2 linked regions of the Salipiger sp. CCB-MM3 genome follow. The protein of the gene in region 1 interacts with the protein of each later gene in a pairwise test. Links are inferred from orthologs where the notes say so. Each region holds a gene or a part of one and is shown in the gene's direction. Other genes may lie near its edges. The genes, in order: obgE and rplL.

Evidence for each region.
Region 2: the proteins of obgE (region 1) and rplL interact in binary tests that used the Escherichia coli proteins (3 or more experiments, as listed by UniProt). The link is inferred for Salipiger sp. CCB-MM3 from one-to-one orthologs.

Annotation. Positions count from the first base shown.
Region 1 is NZ_CP014595.1:519,099-527,264, reverse strand. What follows is about bases 1,798-4,759. They hold obgE (GTPase ObgE), read left to right. Parts: upstream 1,798-2,743; coding sequence 2,744-3,775; downstream 3,776-4,759. Other genes in these bases: proB (glutamate 5-kinase), read left to right, coding at 3,763-4,759; AYJ57_RS02540 (hypothetical protein), read left to right, coding at 1,798-2,083. In the rest of the region: AYJ57_RS02550 (SUF system Fe-S cluster assembly protein), read right to left, coding at 1-172; AYJ57_RS02545 (LytTR family DNA-binding domain-containing protein), read right to left, coding at 254-1,240; more of AYJ57_RS02540, read left to right, coding at 1,769-1,797; more of proB, read left to right, coding at 4,760-4,869; AYJ57_RS02515 (glutamate-5-semialdehyde dehydrogenase), read left to right, coding at 5,092-6,357; AYJ57_RS02510 (histidine phosphotransferase family protein), read right to left, coding at 6,384-6,989; AYJ57_RS02505 (DUF3553 domain-containing protein), read left to right, coding at 7,016-7,198; AYJ57_RS02500 (GNAT family N-acetyltransferase), read left to right, coding at 7,330-8,088; AYJ57_RS02495 (lysophospholipid acyltransferase family protein), read left to right, coding at 8,085-8,166. UniProt on the Escherichia coli protein: An essential GTPase which binds GTP, GDP and possibly (p)ppGpp with moderate affinity, with high nucleotide exchange rates and a fairly low GTP hydrolysis rate.
Region 2 is NZ_CP014595.1:1,902,947-1,910,852, forward strand. The notes cover bases 5,205-7,906. They hold rplL (50S ribosomal protein L7/L12), read left to right. Parts: upstream 5,205-6,216; coding sequence 6,217-6,597; downstream 6,598-7,906. Other genes in these bases: rplJ (50S ribosomal protein L10), read left to right, coding at 5,630-6,142; rpoB (DNA-directed RNA polymerase subunit beta), read left to right, coding at 6,850-7,906. Also shown: AYJ57_RS09230 (tetratricopeptide repeat protein), read right to left, coding at 1-1,439; AYJ57_RS09235 (hypothetical protein), read right to left, coding at 1,875-2,432; preprotein translocase subunit SecE, read left to right, coding at 2,846-3,037; transcription termination/antitermination protein NusG, read left to right, coding at 3,328-3,861; rplK (50S ribosomal protein L11), read left to right, coding at 3,985-4,434; rplA (50S ribosomal protein L1), read left to right, coding at 4,436-5,134. UniProt on the Escherichia coli protein: The binding site for several of the GTPase factors involved in protein synthesis (IF-2, EF-Tu, EF-G and RF3). Is thus essential for accurate translation.

The DNA of each region.
Region 1 (8,166 bases):
CCTCGCCGCCCTCGGCGATGTCGATCGTGTAGATCAGGCCCAGATCGTAGATGTTCACCGGGATTTCGGGGTCGAACACCGTGCGACAGGCCTCGACGACCGAATCGTAAAGCGGATGGTCAGTGCTGGAGGGCGCGATCAGCGGGGCGCCTTCAAGCGGTGCGTCGGTCATGGCGGGTCCTTCCTCGGGGTTCCTGAGCGAAGATATAGGAAAAGCGGGCGCCGGGGTAAAGAGCGCCGCCGCGTTGCGGCCTCATGCCGCCCTGCGCAGCCGGGCCTCCAGCCAGCGCTCCACATCGCCCATGCGTCCGCGCGCCACCGGCACCAGCGTGCCATCCGTCAGCCGCAGGACAGGTTTTCCGTCCTGCCGCTCCAAATGGCATAGCGCATGCGCCGCCACCCACCAAGAGCGATGCGGCTGCAGCCCCTCCTCGGGGCGGGTTTGCGCCACGATGTCCGAAAGCCGTGCCCGCTGGCTAAGCGTTCCGCCGCTATGGCGTGCAAGCACATGGTGTTGCCGCGCTTCAAGGCAGATCAGATCGTCCATGGCGACGGGCTGTGATCCGATCAGCAGGATGCGGCTGGCGCCAGGCGCTTGGTTTGGGTCTGTGACGGCGGGCTGGGTGGCAGGGGGCAGGGTCTGCTCGGCGGTCGGCGGCGTGCTGTCGGCGGCCTGCTCGGTCGCGGCGAGACCGTCGTGGAGGGCGTGCCATGTGGCGCGGGAGGCTTCGGGGCCTGCGTCCCACGTGACGACGAACCTCAGAAAGATCGTCTCGAGCATCACCACAGTGATCCAAAGATACGCCAGACGGTCGGCAAGGAACGGCCTGATCGAGACCGCGGCGAAACTGTTGAGCCCAATGTCGAGCAGCGCTAGCGCCGGCACAAGCGCCAGCAGCGAGATCAGCGGCGCATAGACCGGCAGGCGGGGGAGGAGACGCCGCAGCGCCGCCGCCCCAAGCATCAGCGAGACCTGTGCCGCAAGGTAGCAGCACATGCCCAGCACCCATGCCAGCAGGTAGGCGGGAAAGGGCAATTCGCCGCCAAGCCCCAATGGATCGGACGCGACGAGGGCCACCAGAACAATTGACAGATATCGCCACGTCCGCCTCTGGCTGTAATGCAGCAGATGCCCCGCGACCGTGTAGCTCTGCCGTTGCCACACGATATCGCGCAGGTCCAATTCCTCGAAAAGCACTGCGCCGGCCCCGCGTGGACTATTGTAGATATCCGTAATCATTGCCTTTTCTTGCCCAATCTCCCGAGGGTGCACAAGAGGATCAGGCGATGTCTTCCACGCTGGTGCCTTGATGTGCCTGCCGCTGTGGCAGATCCTGCGCAAGCCGCGCTTTCAGCGGTGCAATTCTGAAAAATGTCTTTTTGTGGGCAAAACTTGTGGTACGATTGGCGCTAGTTGGCGTCATCGCCACGCGGCCACGTCGGAGGGACACTCGCCGAACGGCGCATGGGCGCGCAGCCAGAGGTCGGCACGAATACGGGGAATCTGGGGGAACTCAGCGCGTCGGCTCCCGCGCTCGCATGGGGCATTTGCCAAGACGGGGACATTTACCAAGACGGAAAGATCGCGAGTCCGCTGCAAGCAGCAAGGGGAACGCTGCATGATTTGACGCGGGCCGCCGTTTGGACTTGCGAGGGTCGTCGCCGTGCCAGCGTGGGTGTTCCACGGGGGACTTGTGGGAAAGGACGCAGGGAACTGCGCCGCTCGGCGTGGCGATATGCCGTCGCGGAGAGTTGGGGATGTATGGTTATGATTAACACCGTTGATACAAAACTATTCGAAGACGCGCGTGATGAGCGCAGGGTCGATGGACTCGGCGCGCACCACGCGCCCCGCCATGATGCGGGCCTCAGCCCGGAGGCGCAGCTTCGAGACGCGGCGATTGCGCTGGTCGACCGGATTCAAGGGCGTGCCGAGGTCGCGGATCTGCTGCAACTCTCTGCCTCGTTGCTGGAGCATGCCGCCTATGAACTCGCGCGCAGCGAGCAGGGCGGGCAGGTGTCCCGGATCATCCTGATTTCAGCGGAAATTGAGCGCATGGCCCGCGACGCCAAGGCCCAGTGACCCGGCAGCGCGGGCGCACGGTGCAAACGGGCGCGGGCGCAAAGCCATTGATAACACGTTAAAATTGGTGTTCCGCTAGGGAAGTTGCGCCCTCCCGGCAGAGAAATTTGGCCGCTCTAAGAAAAATCCGCATTTGCCCCTAGGAAAGCGCTTGACGGTATTCGCCACCCCGCCTAAAAGCCCCCTCACGTTCAGGACACAGTCCAGACGGTAGCGAGCGGTTGTAGCTCAGATGGTTAGAGTACCGGCCTGTCACGCCGGGGGTCGCGGGTTCGAGCCCCGTCAACCGCGCCACCGCTACCTTGGATTGATGACTGACAGAAAAGCGCGGTTGTAGCTCAGATGGTTAGAGTACCGGCCTGTCACGCCGGGGGTCGCGGGTTCGAGCCCCGTCAACCGCGCCACTTTCTTCGGAACGCAGACGCCTCGCAGCCCTCGGGCCGCGCGGCGTTTCTGCTTTTCGGGGGTAGGTTTTCCGGAGGAAGGGCCTCGTGCCTTTCGTCTAGACAAAAATATCCCGGGGGAGCCGCGCAGCGCGCGGCGGGGGCAGCGCCCCCAATGGCGCCCGGCCCGCAACTTGAGCCGCGCGCCGAAGCGCGCTAAACCGCGCCGCAACCCTATGCGATGCGCCCTTACGTCACCCAGCCGGAAAGTCCGACCATGAAATTCCTCGATCTTTGCAAGGTCTACATCCGATCCGGTCAGGGCGGCAAAGGCTGCACCTCGTTCCGGCGCGAGAAATACATCGAATACGGTGGGCCCGACGGCGGCGATGGCGGTCGCGGCGGCGATGTCTGGGCCGAGGCGGTAGACGGGCTCAACACGCTCATCGACTTCCGCTACCAGCAGCATTTCTTCGCTGGCAACGGCGTGCCGGGCATGGGCCGCCAGCGCACCGGCGCCGATGGCGACGACATCGTGCTGCGTGTCCCCGTGGGGACAGAGATCCTCGACGAGGACGAAGAGACGGTGATCGCCGATCTCACCGAACTGGGTCAGCGCGTGCTGCTGGCCAAGGGCGGCAACGGCGGCTGGGGCAACCTGCACTTCAAGACCTCGACCAATCAGGCGCCACGCCGCGCCAACCCCGGCCAGCCGGGGATCGAGCGCACCATCTGGCTGCGCCTGAAACTCATCGCCGACGTCGGCCTGCTGGGTCTGCCCAACGCGGGCAAATCGACCTTCCTCGCCGCGACCTCGAACGCGCGCCCGAAGATTGCCGACTACCCGTTCACCACGCTGCACCCGAACCTCGGGGTGGTGGGTGTCGACGGCAAGGAATTCGTCGTCGCCGACATTCCCGGCCTGATCGAAGGCGCACACGAAGGCCGCGGCCTTGGCGATCTCTTCCTCGGCCATGTCGAGCGCTGCGCCGTGCTGCTGCATCTGGTGGATGGCACCTCGGGAACGCTGCTCGAGGACTGGCAGACGATCATCAACGAGATCGAAGCCTATGGCGAAGGGCTTGCCGACAAGCCCCGCGTCACCGTGCTCAACAAGATCGACGCGCTGGACGACGAAGAACGCGTCTTCCTGCGCGAAGAACTCGAAGAGAAATGCGGCACGAAGGTGATGCTCATGTCGGGCGCCGCCGGTGAGGGCGTGACCGAAGTGCTGCGTGCCCTGCGCGCCCATATCGACGACAACCGCCTGCGCGAAGCGCCCGAGGAAGACACCCAATGGCAACCCTGAGCGAGGCGCGCCGCCTCGTTGTAAAGATCGGCTCGGCCCTTTTGGTCGACAAACATAGCGGCGATCTGCGCCGCGACTGGCTCGCCTCCATGGCCGCCGATGTGGCGCGGGTGAAGGCGCGCGGCACCGATGTGGTGCTGGTCTCCTCAGGCTCGATTGCGCTGGGGCGCGGCATCCTGAAACTGCCGCCCGTGGCGCTGCCGCTGGAACAGAGTCAGGCCGCCGCGGCTGCGGGGCAGATCCGCCTTGCCCGCGCATGGGAAGAAGCGTTGGAGCCGCATGGGCTCATCACCGCGCAAGTGCTTGTCACGCTTGAGGATTCCGCCTCGCGTCGGCGCTATCTCAACTCCCGCGCGACGATGGAAACGCTGCTTGGTTTCGGCACCGTGCCGATCGTCAATGAAAATGACACCGTCGCCACGGATGAGATTCGCTACGGCGACAACGACCGTCTGGCGGCGCAGGTGGCGGTCACCGTGGGCGCGGATCAGCTGATCCTTCTGTCGGATGTGGACGGCTTTTACACCGCCAACCCGGCGCAGGACCCCAAGGCGCGGCGCTACGAGGTGATCCACGACATCACCCCCGAGATCGAGGCGATGGCCGGCGACGCCGGTTCGGGCCTGTCGAAGGGCGGGATGAAGACCAAGCTCATGGCCGCCAAGACCGCCACCGCGGCGGGCTGCGCCATGGCGATCACCGAAGGCTCGGTGCTGCACCCGCTCAGCGCGCTGGAGGGCGGCGCCAACGCCACATGGTTCACGCCGCAGACCGACCCGCATGCGGCGCGCAAAGCGTGGATCCTGTCGATGAAACCCTGCGGCGTGCTGACCCTCGACGAGGGCGCCGCCGAGGCGCTGGCGCATGGCAAATCGCTGCTGCCGGTTGGGGTCACCCGCGCTGAGGGCGCCTTTGGCCGCGGCGATCCGGTGATGATCCGCGATAGCGCAGGGCGCACGCTGGGGCAGGGGCTGACGCGCTACACCGCCGATGAGGCGCAGGCGATCATCGGCCACCACAGTTCCGAGATCGAACAGGTGCTGGGCTATCCCGGCCGCGCCGTGCTGATCCACCGCGACGATATGGCGCTCTGAGCGCCTCTGCCCGGCTTCGTGCGCGTGGCGCGCTTCGGAATGCGTATTTAGAAAAGAGAAGAAGGACGCGGAAACCTTCGGGCTTCTTCTCTTTGAAAGTACGCACGGCCCGGCGCTGGCCAACCCCGCAATAGGCCGGAAGGGCGCGCAATCGGCACTGTATCCCCCAAGGTCACGGCGCTATAAGAGGGCTCCAAACCCCAACACCAAGGGTAAAGAGCGATGAAAGACCTCAGCGATATCCAAGCGATCATGACTGACCTCGGCAAACGTGCCAAGGCCGCCGCCGCGGAGCTCGCCTTTACCCCGCCAGAGCGCAAGACAGAGGCGCTCGAGGCCGCCGCGGATGCGGTCTGGGCGCGCCGCGCCGAGATCCTCGCCGCCAACGACAAGGACATGGCGTTCGGTCGCGAGAAGGGTCTGTCGGACGCGATGATGGACCGTCTGAAGCTGACCGAAGAGCGGCTTCAGGGCATCGTCACCGGTCTGCGCGCGATTGCGGCGCAGGAGGATCCGGTCGGTAAGGTGATCACCGAGTGGGATCAGCCCAGCGGGCTGCACATCAAGCGCGTGCGCACGCCGCTCGGCGTCATTGGCGTGATCTACGAATCCCGCCCCAATGTAACCGCCGACGCCGGGGCGCTCTGCCTCAAGGCAGGCAATGCGGTGATCCTGCGCGGCGGCTCCGAAAGCTTCCACAGCTCCGGCGCGATCCATGAGTGCCTCGTGGACGGGCTGCGCAAGGCGGGCCTGCCCGAGGATGCCATCCAGCTTGTGCCGACGCGCGACCGCGCGGCGGTGCAGCAACTGCTGACCATGACCGACTACGTCGATGTCATCGTGCCGCGCGGCGGCAAGGGGCTCGTCGGGCTGGTGCAGCGCGAGGCGCGGGTGCCGGTCTTTGCCCATCTCGAGGGCATCGTGCACATCTATATCGACAAATCCGCCGATCCGGTCACTGCGCTGAAGGTCGTGCTCAACGCCAAGACCCGGCGCACCGGAATCTGCGGCGCCGCCGAATGCCTGCTGATCCACCGCGAGGCGATGGACACCGTTGGGCAGGGCGTCATTCGGGCGCTGCTCGATGCGGGGGTCGAGGTGCGCGGCGACAGCGGTCTGCAGCAGATCGACGGCGTGGTCCCGGCCACCGAAGAGGACTGGGGGCGCGAGTATCTCGACAAGATCGTCGCCGCCAAGCTCGTGGCCGACGAGGAGGACGCCATCGCACATATCCGCCGCTATGGCTCGCAGCACACCGATTGCATCCTGTCGCAGGACGAGGCGGCGATCGAGACGTTCATCCAGCGGGTCGACAGCGCCATCGTCATGGTCAATTCCTCGACCCAGTTCGCCGATGGCGGCGAGTTTGGCATGGGCGCCGAGATCGGCATCGCCACCGGCAAGATGCACGCGCGCGGTCCGGTGGGGGCCGAGCAGCTGACCAGCTTCAAATATGTGGTGCGCTCGGAGGGCGCGGTGCGCAGCTGATCCGGGCGACCCCGGGCGCTTTGCGCTCAGACAAGATCGAGCGTGACCGCAGCATCGCCCGCGGTCACCTCTATCCGGCGGCCGCTGCGTGCGGCGAGCGCGGCCAGCATCGGGAAATGCACCTGCGCGCCGGACACGCCGGGCAGCGCGCCGGGTGCCCCGAGCAAAGCCCAGAGCGCCGGGTCATGGCCGATGCGCGGGCCGGTGCCGGTGATCCGCCATCCGCCCTCATGTTCGGCGATCTCGATCTGACCACCGAGCGGCAGCGCGCTTTCGCAGCACAGAAACGCCAGCATCGCCAGTTGCACCTCGGGGCGCGGCGCATCGCTGATCCGCCGCCAGTCGGGGGTGAGCCGCCCGCCCGCGCAATAATCGCGCAGCAGCCGGGCCGCCTCGGAAGGGCCGATCATCTGCTCGCCCTCGGCATTGCCAAAGGCGAGGCGAAACAGGTTGATCCGCGCGCGGGCGGCGTTGCAACTGTCGTTTATCAGCGCAAGCTCGGGGCGGTCCATCATATCGCCCGACAGCGCCAGAAGCTCGAGCCCATTGGCGATGGCGCCGACCGGGCTGACCAGATCATGGCAGAGGCGCGAGGCTACCAGCGTCGCGAGTTTGGCGTTACGATCTTCCATTCAAGCCTCGACGAAAGGGGACATACATGAGTGACCTCAACGCGTTTCTCGAGCCGGGGATGCTGGTCCAGCATCCCGACCAACCGGATTGGGGAATAGGGCAGGTGCAATCCAATATCGGGGGCCGTATCACTGTCAATTTCAGGGAGCAGGGCAAGGTCGTGCTCGATGGTGAGCGGGTGACCCTCCTGCCGGTGTTTGACGCCTAGGCTTAGAGCGCAGTCGTTTACGAATGGTTAACCAACATTTCCGAATTTTGCCGCAGGCCCTCCGCATCGGGAAAACTGTTTTCCTTTGTGGTTTGTCGCATTAGAACCGCGACAAGCGAAAGAGGACGGCCATGGCGCTGGACGACAGGAATTTGACGGTGCGGCTGGCGCGCACGCAAGACGAGATCGAGGCGGCGCAGCGCCTGCGCTACGAGGTCTTTGTCTCGGAACTTGGCGGCGGCGGCGAGATGGTGGATCACGCGCGGCGGCTGGAGCGCGACCGGTTCGATCCCTTCTTCGATCATCTTCTGCTCAGCGACGCACGGCGGGGGGGCGAGGTGGTGGGCGTCTACCGTCTGCTGCGCGACGATCAGGCCAAGGCGGCCGGGCAGTTCTATTCCGAGGATGAATATGATCTGGCGCTGCTGCGCGCCTCTGGCCGGCGGCTGCTGGAGTTGGGGCGCTCGTGCCTGCATCCCGAGTATCGGGGCGGGCCGGGCGTGATGCTGATGTGGCAGGCGTTGGCGGGCTATGTGGCCGAGCATGGGATCGAGATTCTCTTTGGCACCGCGTCGTTCCATGGCACCGATGTGCAGGCGCTGGCGCATCCGCTTTCGCTGCTGCACGAGCGGCATCTGGCGCCCGAAGACCTGCGCGTGCGCAGCCGGGTGTTTCAGCGGATGGACCTGCTGCCCGAGGCCGAGATTGACCGCCGCCGCGCTATGGTCGAAACGCCGGCGCTGATCAAAGGCTATCTGCGGCTTGGCGGGACGGTCGGCGAGGGGGCCTTTGTCGATCATGCTTTCAACACCACCGATGTCTGTCTGGTGATGGATACCGAGCGGCTCAACGCGCAGGCGGCCTCGCGCTACACGCGGGCCCGCCGGTGAGCGATCCGACTTGGCGCGGAGCGGAGCCGCCGGTGATCCCGCTGGGCTGGGCCGACTATCTGCGCGCGGGGCTGCGCG
Region 2 (7,906 bases), 1.4 Mb from region 1 along the record:
GAGAAATCCGGGTCCATCTCGCGGATGCGCCCGATGAGGACGCGCGCCTCGTCGAGCTTTCCCAGATGCGCGAGGCTGATGGCGGTGTAGCGCAGTGCCGCGCCGAAGCGGGGCCGCCGCGCCAGAATGCGCTGGCCCAGTGCCGCCGCGCTGTCGAAGCGCGCCTCAAGCGTGTCGATCATGCAGCGCGTCTGCTCATAGGTGAAGGCGAGCGGGCTGCAGTGTCCCAGTGCCTCGGCCCGGCGCGACGCGGTGGAGGCCAGATCGTAGCGCGCGGTGTAAAGCGCGTGCAGCGCAAGGTGGTCCCAGCTGATCGCCATATAGGGATTGATCTCGACCGCCCGCTTCAGCAGCAACTCGGCGCCCAGCATGTCGTGCAGCACATAGGCCTTGGCGTGGCCTGCCAGCGCCATGGCGACGCCATTCCACGGCTGTTCGGCCTCGACGCGGGCGACAAGATCGGCGGTTTCCTCGGCCACCAGCGGCGAGAAGCTCTGCCAATGCTCGCCCACGGTGAAAGTGTTCAGATAGGCGAGAATACTGAGGTAGGTGGTGCTTCGCGTGATGCCATAGGCGTGCTGCAACTCGCCTTTGAGCGCGTCAAGCGCGCTGTGATCGAGACGGAACATCTCGACGATGGCGTGGAACGGGGAGATCACCGCGTCGCGCCGCAGCCCGTGTGGCGAGGTCAGCGTATGGCAAATGCGGTCCATGGCTTCGCCGACGAAACGGGCGAGCGCGGTGCTTTCGACGCTCATCTGTGTTTTGTCGATCGGGGGCGAAGAGAGTGACCAGAGCAGGCTGTTGTCGCTGCCGTGAAACGCCTGAAGCCGAAGGCCCGCGCTGTTGCCGAAGCAACTGCTGCTCATCCGCAGCAGGATGTCCGGGCGATTGTTCAGGCTGTCGCCGGGCACGGTTCCGGGCAAGGTCTCGCGAAAGTCGTTGATCGTCGTCGGCACGAGGTGCTGCACGCCAAAGATCAGCTGTTCGAGCAGCGTGTCGGCCTGAAACCGCAGCATGCTGTCTGCGGGTTGGCTGGCACTGGGCAGAAGTCCGATCACCGCGCCGCGATGGGGGGCGGGGTCTTTGGAGGGCCCGGGTGAGGCTGCCTCTGCCGTCGGGGCCTCCAGCAGACGCTCGCGCCAATGGCTGCGCTGAACCCGCAGCCAATCTTCGAATTCGTCATCCGCCGAGCGGAGGTCGAGCCCTTCGAGCAGTTCGGGAACCGCAGCACCGTAGCGCTCGCGCAGGCGCGCCATTTCGTCTGGCTGATCCAAGGCCAACACGTCAATCCACAGATTTTCGGTCTGCAGAGTGATGCTGGCGCTGTCGGAGAGCAGCAGCCCCTCGCCTCCGGCCTTGGTGAGACCACGGCGCAGCGCATAAAGCGCGCTGCGCAGGCTTTGCGAGGCAAAATGCGCCTCTTTGTTGGACCACATCAAACTCTGCAGGCGGCTGCGGCGGATAGTGCCCCGCGGCGCGAGCGCCAGCATCGCCAGCACCGCCTGCGCGGGCTGACTTTGCGGCGTGCAATCACGACCCTCGCGATCCTGAAGACACAGGGGCCCGAGAAGGTGCAGCCGAATAGACGTGTACTGTTCAATCAAAGGTCTCAAATGCGGCCGCTTTTTACAAAACTTGCAGACAATCTTGCGGCGCATCATGCGCGATGATTGTCGCCGCAGTCAGCAAAAATCACCCAAGTTCAATGCAAAGGGGCCTTCTGCCGTGCTTCATGAGGCGATGTTGCACTCGGAAATTGACGTTAAACCTGAGGTGGAACGCGAAGGGCCGCACCGGAGATTTCCGGCGCGGCCCATATGGCCATGCGGAGGTGACCGAGATCACCTACAGCATATTGCTATGCAGTCGTCTTACGACACAACATCCATGATGCGGCCTTTGAGCTGCGCGTCGTTCTCATCGGTGTAGATGAGGGCGCGGATCTGGCTCACCTGCTCGGCGGTCAGAACGGTCAGGTCAGCGTCGGGCGCGAGGGTCTCGACGCGCGACACTTCTGCCGGGGTCAGCGCCGGGGTGGCTTCGTCGGCGAGCGCCATGAGCTGAGCCTTCACATCGTCATCGGTGTCAGCACCGTTGATGATCGCCAGAGCGTCGCCGCGCTGCTGACCGGTCATCATCATCACCGTTTCGGCGGGCAGGTATTCTTCGATCTGCGCCATCTGCTCGGCCGAGAAGGTCATCGGCTCTTCGTCGCGCATGGCGATGGCTTCGATCTTCTCACCCTTGTGGATGTCCGAGTCGCCGCTGTTGGCGATGGCGAAGGCTTCGATGACCTGCTGGTCGCTCAGCATCTCGACATTGACGTCGGGCGCATACTGGTTGATCAGGTTGGACTGCTCTTCCGTTGCGGCAAGCGCGCCGGTGGCAAGAACCGAAGAGAGGGCGGTAATGGTAAGAATGCGTTTCATCGTATAGTCCTCCATAAAGAGTTTCTCGTAGCGGGTGGCGGGTCGTCGCCTTTTCGCTTCTGGCCACCCAACCCCGCCGGTCGGAAAAGCGTTCCGCCGCTGAGGTGTCGAAATTTCCCGTGTAATTTCCGTGACCTGCCTTGATGGTCGGGCTGGGCCGAGCGAGGCGCGCGCGAACGCGGCGGCACTGATCCAGTTCCATCACGTTCGGCCATGTGCGTTCAGGAGTTTGTCATCGGAAACTCAGCGGTCAGGCGACCAAACTACCGCTCTCTCTGCTTCAAGGCGTGTGCGTCACCTGCAGGTCCGCGCCGCAGCCGCAACAGACCTCGCGAGCGGGACTCTGCTTGTCACACGCGGCGACCGGGCGTATACGACCCGCCAACCGAGGATTTCCCGCAAGGCAGACCTGCATGACCAACCCGCTCCAGTTCATCCAGCAGACGCGGTCCGAGATCGGCAAGATCGCCTGGCCGACCCGTCGCGAAGTGGTGCTGACCACGATCACCGTCTTTGTCATGGCGACGCTGACCGCGATCTTTTTCGCGCTGGTCGACATCCTGATCCGCACGGGTCTGCAAGGCCTGCTGTCCTTCTTCGGCTGAGCCGGGGCAGGGGGCGCTGTCCCCGTCCGCATGTGCGGACTCCCCCGGGATATTTCAGCCAAGAGGAAGCGCCTTTATAGCGCAGAGGGCTTGCCGGCGGGCAGCCCTTGAAATCGGCGCCCGGTGGCGGTAGTGCACGACCAACTTACCCAGAGCGGGCGTGCAGCGATTCGGTTGCACGCCGGTTTTCTTTTGGGGCGCGGCGCATCCGCGACGAACCTGCAGCACGCCTTCGGGCGCGCATCTGAACAGGCCGCTGGCAAGGTGGCCGAGAAACGAAGAGGGGCCCGATGGCGAAGCGGTGGTATTCGGTGAGCGTTCTGTCGAACTTCGAGAAGAAGATCGCGGAGCAGATCCGTCAGGCGGTGGCCGAGCAGGCGCTTGAGGACCAGATCGACGAGGTTCTCGTGCCGACCGAGGAGGTCATCGAGATCCGCCGCGGCAAGAAGGTCACGACCGAGCGCCGCTTCATGCCGGGCTATGTGCTCGTGCACATGGAAATGTCTGATCAGGGGTATCACCTGGTCAACTCGATCAACCGGGTCACCGGTTTCCTTGGTCCGCAGGGCCGCCCGATGCCGATGCGCGACGCCGAAGTTCAGGCGATCCTCGGCCGGGTCCAGGAAGGCGAAGAAGCGCCCCGCACGCTCATCCACTTCGAGGTGGGCGAGAAGGTCAAAGTCAACGACGGCCCCTTCGAGGGCTTCGATGGCATGGTCGAGGGCGTGGACGACGACAACCAGCGCCTGCGCGTGTCGGTGTCGATCTTTGGCCGGGAAACCCCGGTCGAGCTGGAATTCACTCAGGTCTCGAAGCAGGGCTGAGCGTCTCGGCGGGGGTGACCCCGCCAACAGGTGGGAGGCGAGGGCAGCGCGCTGCCCGGACCAGACCACACCATAGAACGCTTGGCGGACGCGTCCGTCGGGCATGGAAAAAGGAGAGGCCAGATGGCCAAGAAACTTGCTGGCAAGATGAAGCTGCAGATTCCTGCAGGCAAAGCCAACCCGTCGCCGCCCGTGGGTCCGGCACTGGGTCAGCGCGGCATCAACATCATGGAATTCTGCAAGGCGTTCAACGCCAAGACGCAGGACATGGAAGTTGGCGCACCCTGCCCGACCGAGATCACCTACTATCAGGATAAGTCCTTCACCATGGACATCAAGACGCCCCCCGCGTCTTATTACCTGAAGAAGGCTGCCGGTCTGAAGCCCGTTGGCAAGCGTAACCGTCCCCGTGGTGCCGAGAACCCCGGCCGCGAGACCGTTGCGACCGTCACCGTCGCTCAGGTGCGCGAGATCGCCGAAGCGAAGATGAAGGACCTGTCGGCGAACGACGTCGAGCAGGCAATGCAGATCATCCTTGGCTCGGCCAAGTCGATGGGCATCGAGGTTAAGTAAGATGGCAAAACTCGGAAAACGCACCCGCGCCGCCCGTGAAGCCTTTGCCGGCAAAGAAGACGTGACCGTTGAAGAAGCGGTCGCTCTGATCAAGGCAAACGCCTCGGCCAAATTCGACGAAACCGTCGAGATCGCGATGAACCTCGGTGTTGACCCGCGTCACGCAGACCAGATGGTCCGCGGCGTTGTCGGCCTGCCCAACGGCACCGGCAAAACCGTGCGCGTCGCAGTCTTTGCACGTGGCCCGAAAGCTGAAGAAGCTCAGGCCGCTGGTGCAGACATCGTGGGCGCCGAAGACCTGATGGAAACCATTCAGGGCGGCACCATCGATTTCGATCGCTGCATCGCGACCCCGGACATGATGCCGATCGTCGGTCGTCTGGGCAAAGTGCTCGGCCCGCGCAACCTGATGCCGAACCCGAAGGTCGGCACCGTGACCATGGACGTCGCTCAGGCGGTCAAGGACGCGAAGGGTGGCCAGGTTCAGTTCAAGGTGGAAAAAGCTGGCGTGATCCACGCCGGTGTTGGCAAAGCGTCCTTCGACGAAGCCAAGCTCGCCGAGAACATCCGTGCCTTCGTTGGCGCGGTCGCCAAGGCGAAGCCGACCGGTGCAAAGGGCACCTACGTTCAGAAGATCTCGCTCAGCTCGACCATGGGCCCGGGTGTGTCGGTTGACGTGACCTCGGCCAACGTCGAGTGATCTGACCCGATCTGATTGCGAAGGCCCCGCCGGAAACGGTGGGGCCTTTTGCATTTGGGTGCGGTGTTAGCTTCGACCGTCGTCAAGTCTCGGCGGGGCAGGGGAGACGGCGGATCTAGGCGCGAATTGCAAGCCGTGGCGCTGGTTCGCATCTTAGACACCTGCGTGATTGCATCTTGCGGAACCGGTGGTAGACTGCGCGTCTCCGCATTTGGGGCGATCCGCCCTTGGCAAGGGGCGTAAAACCCGGTAAGCGGAGCAGACGAGGGCAGCGCACGATTCGTGGCGGCCCTCGATTTCGTCCGAGACGGTGGGTGAGCGGCGGATTCTTGATCTGTTTTCTCTTAAATCCTGCCTGAGACGGGAAGAGACATAACGTTCCGGGCCTTGTGTTCCGGTGGCGCGATGTGACGACCCGATCGGACCTTGAGGCCGGGGAGACCCGGCAGAACGAGCCGGAGGGGTCGAATCCCCTCCATAACTTGGAGTGAAACTGTGGATAGAGCCCAGAAAGAGAAAGTGGTCGAGGAACTCGGCCAGATCTTTGAAAGCTCTGGCGTCGTGGTGGTTAGCCGCTACGAAGGTCTCACGGTTGCCGAGATGACGGATCTTCGTGCCCGCGCCCGCGCGGCTGACACGTCGGTTCGCGTCGCCAAGAACAGGCTCGCCAAGATCGCTCTCAAGGGCTCGGAGTGCGAAAGCATTTCCGAATACCTCGAGGGCATGACCGTTCTGACCTACTCCGAAGACCCCGTGGCAGCTGCCAAGGTGGTTGAGGACTTCGCCAAGGCAAACTCGAAGTTCGAGATCCTCGGCGGCGCAATGGGCGGAACGGCTCTGGACCGGGCCGGTGTCGAGGCCGTGTCGAAAATGCCGTCGCGCGATGAGCTTATTGCTTCCATCGTCGGCTGCATCGGCGCGCCTGCTTCGAACATCGCCGGTGCAATTGGCGCACCTGCATCGAACATCGCCTCGATTCTCTCGACCATCGAAGAGAAAGCGGCGTAACGGCATCCCACCAGATCTTCGTGGGGTTGAAGACCCGCACGTTGGAACACATCTAGCTAGACGGAATACGTAAAATGGCTGATCTTAAAGCACTTGCAGAGCAAATCGTCGGTCTGACGCTGCTCGAAGCACAAGAACTGAAAACCATCCTCAAGGACGAGTACGGCATCGAGCCCGCAGCAGGCGGCGCAGTGATGATGGCTGGTCCGGCAGCTGGCGGCGACGCAGCAGCTGAGGAAGAAAAGACCGAATTCGACGTGATCCTCAAGTCGGCAGGCGACAAGAAGATCAACGTGATCAAAGAAGTCCGCGGCATCACCGGCCTGGGCCTGAAAGAAGCCAAAGAGCTGGTGGAAGCCGGCGGCAAGGCTGTCAAAGAAGGCGTCTCCAAGGACGAAGCCGAAGAGATCAAGAAGAAGCTCGAAGAAGCAGGCGCAGAAATCGAGCTCAAGTAATTGCTGTCCGGGTCTGCCCGGAGCAATTGAGACTACAGGCTGGATCCGGAGTTTTCCGGGTCCAGCCGAACCCGTCTCAGAGAGGCCCCTTCTGCCGAAGGGCCGGGGCCTCTCTCAGGCGAGTTCCAGGATCGGGAGGCCTCTGGTGGGACAGGGGCCAGGAATGGATCGGAACACTGCCGTCTCGGATGGATGTGCTGCTGGTGCCCGACAGCATGCGCGTCCAGTGAGAAGCGAAAGGTGAACAGACCTATGGCGCAAAGCTTTCTTGGCCAGAAACGTCTCCGCAGATATTACGGTAAAATTCGCGAGGTTCTGGAGATGCCGAACCTCATCGAGGTTCAGAAAAGCTCCTACGAACTCTTCCTGAAATCCGGCGACCAGCTGCAGCCCACCGACGGTGAAGGCATCAAGGGCGTCTTCCAGTCGGTTTTCCCGATCAAGGATTTCAACGAGACCGCCGTTCTCGAGTTCGTCAACTACGAACTGGAAAAGCCCAAGTACGACGTCGAAGAGTGCATGCAGCGCGACATGACCTACAGCGCTCCGCTGAAGGTCACCCTGCGCCTCATCGTGTTTGATATCGACGAAGACACCGGTGCGAAGTCCGTCAAGGACATCAAGGAACAAGACGTCTTCATGGGCGACATGCCTCTGATGACCCCGAACGGTACGTTCATCGTGAACGGCACCGAACGCGTGATCGTGTCCCAGATGCACCGCTCGCCGGGCGTCTTCTTCGACCATGACAAAGGCAAGACCCACAGCTCGGGCAAGCTGCTCTTCGCCTGCCGCATCATTCCCTACCGCGGCTCCTGGCTCGACTTCGAATTCGACGCCAAGGACATCGTCTTTGCACGTATCGACCGCCGCCGGAAACTTCCGGTCACGACCCTGCTTTACGCACTGGGCCTTGGCCAAGAAGAGATAATGGATGCCTACTACGACACCGTGACCTACACGCTGCGTCGCGGCGAAGGCTGGGTGACGAAGTTCTTCCCCGAGCGGGTGCGCGGCACGCGCCCGACCCACGATCTCGTGGACGCGGACACCGGAGAGATCATCGCCGAGGCCACCAAAAAGGTGACCCCGCGCGCGGTGAAGAAGCTGATCGACGAAGGCAAGGTGAAGAACCTGCTGCTGCCGTTCGAGCAGATCGTCGGCAAATTCGTCTCCAAGGACATCATCAACGAAGAAACCGGCGCGATCTACGTCGAAGCCGGCGATGAGCTGACCTGGGAAGTCGACAAAGACGGCGACGTCACCGGCGGCACCCTGAAAGAGCTGATCGACGCGGGCGTCACCGAGA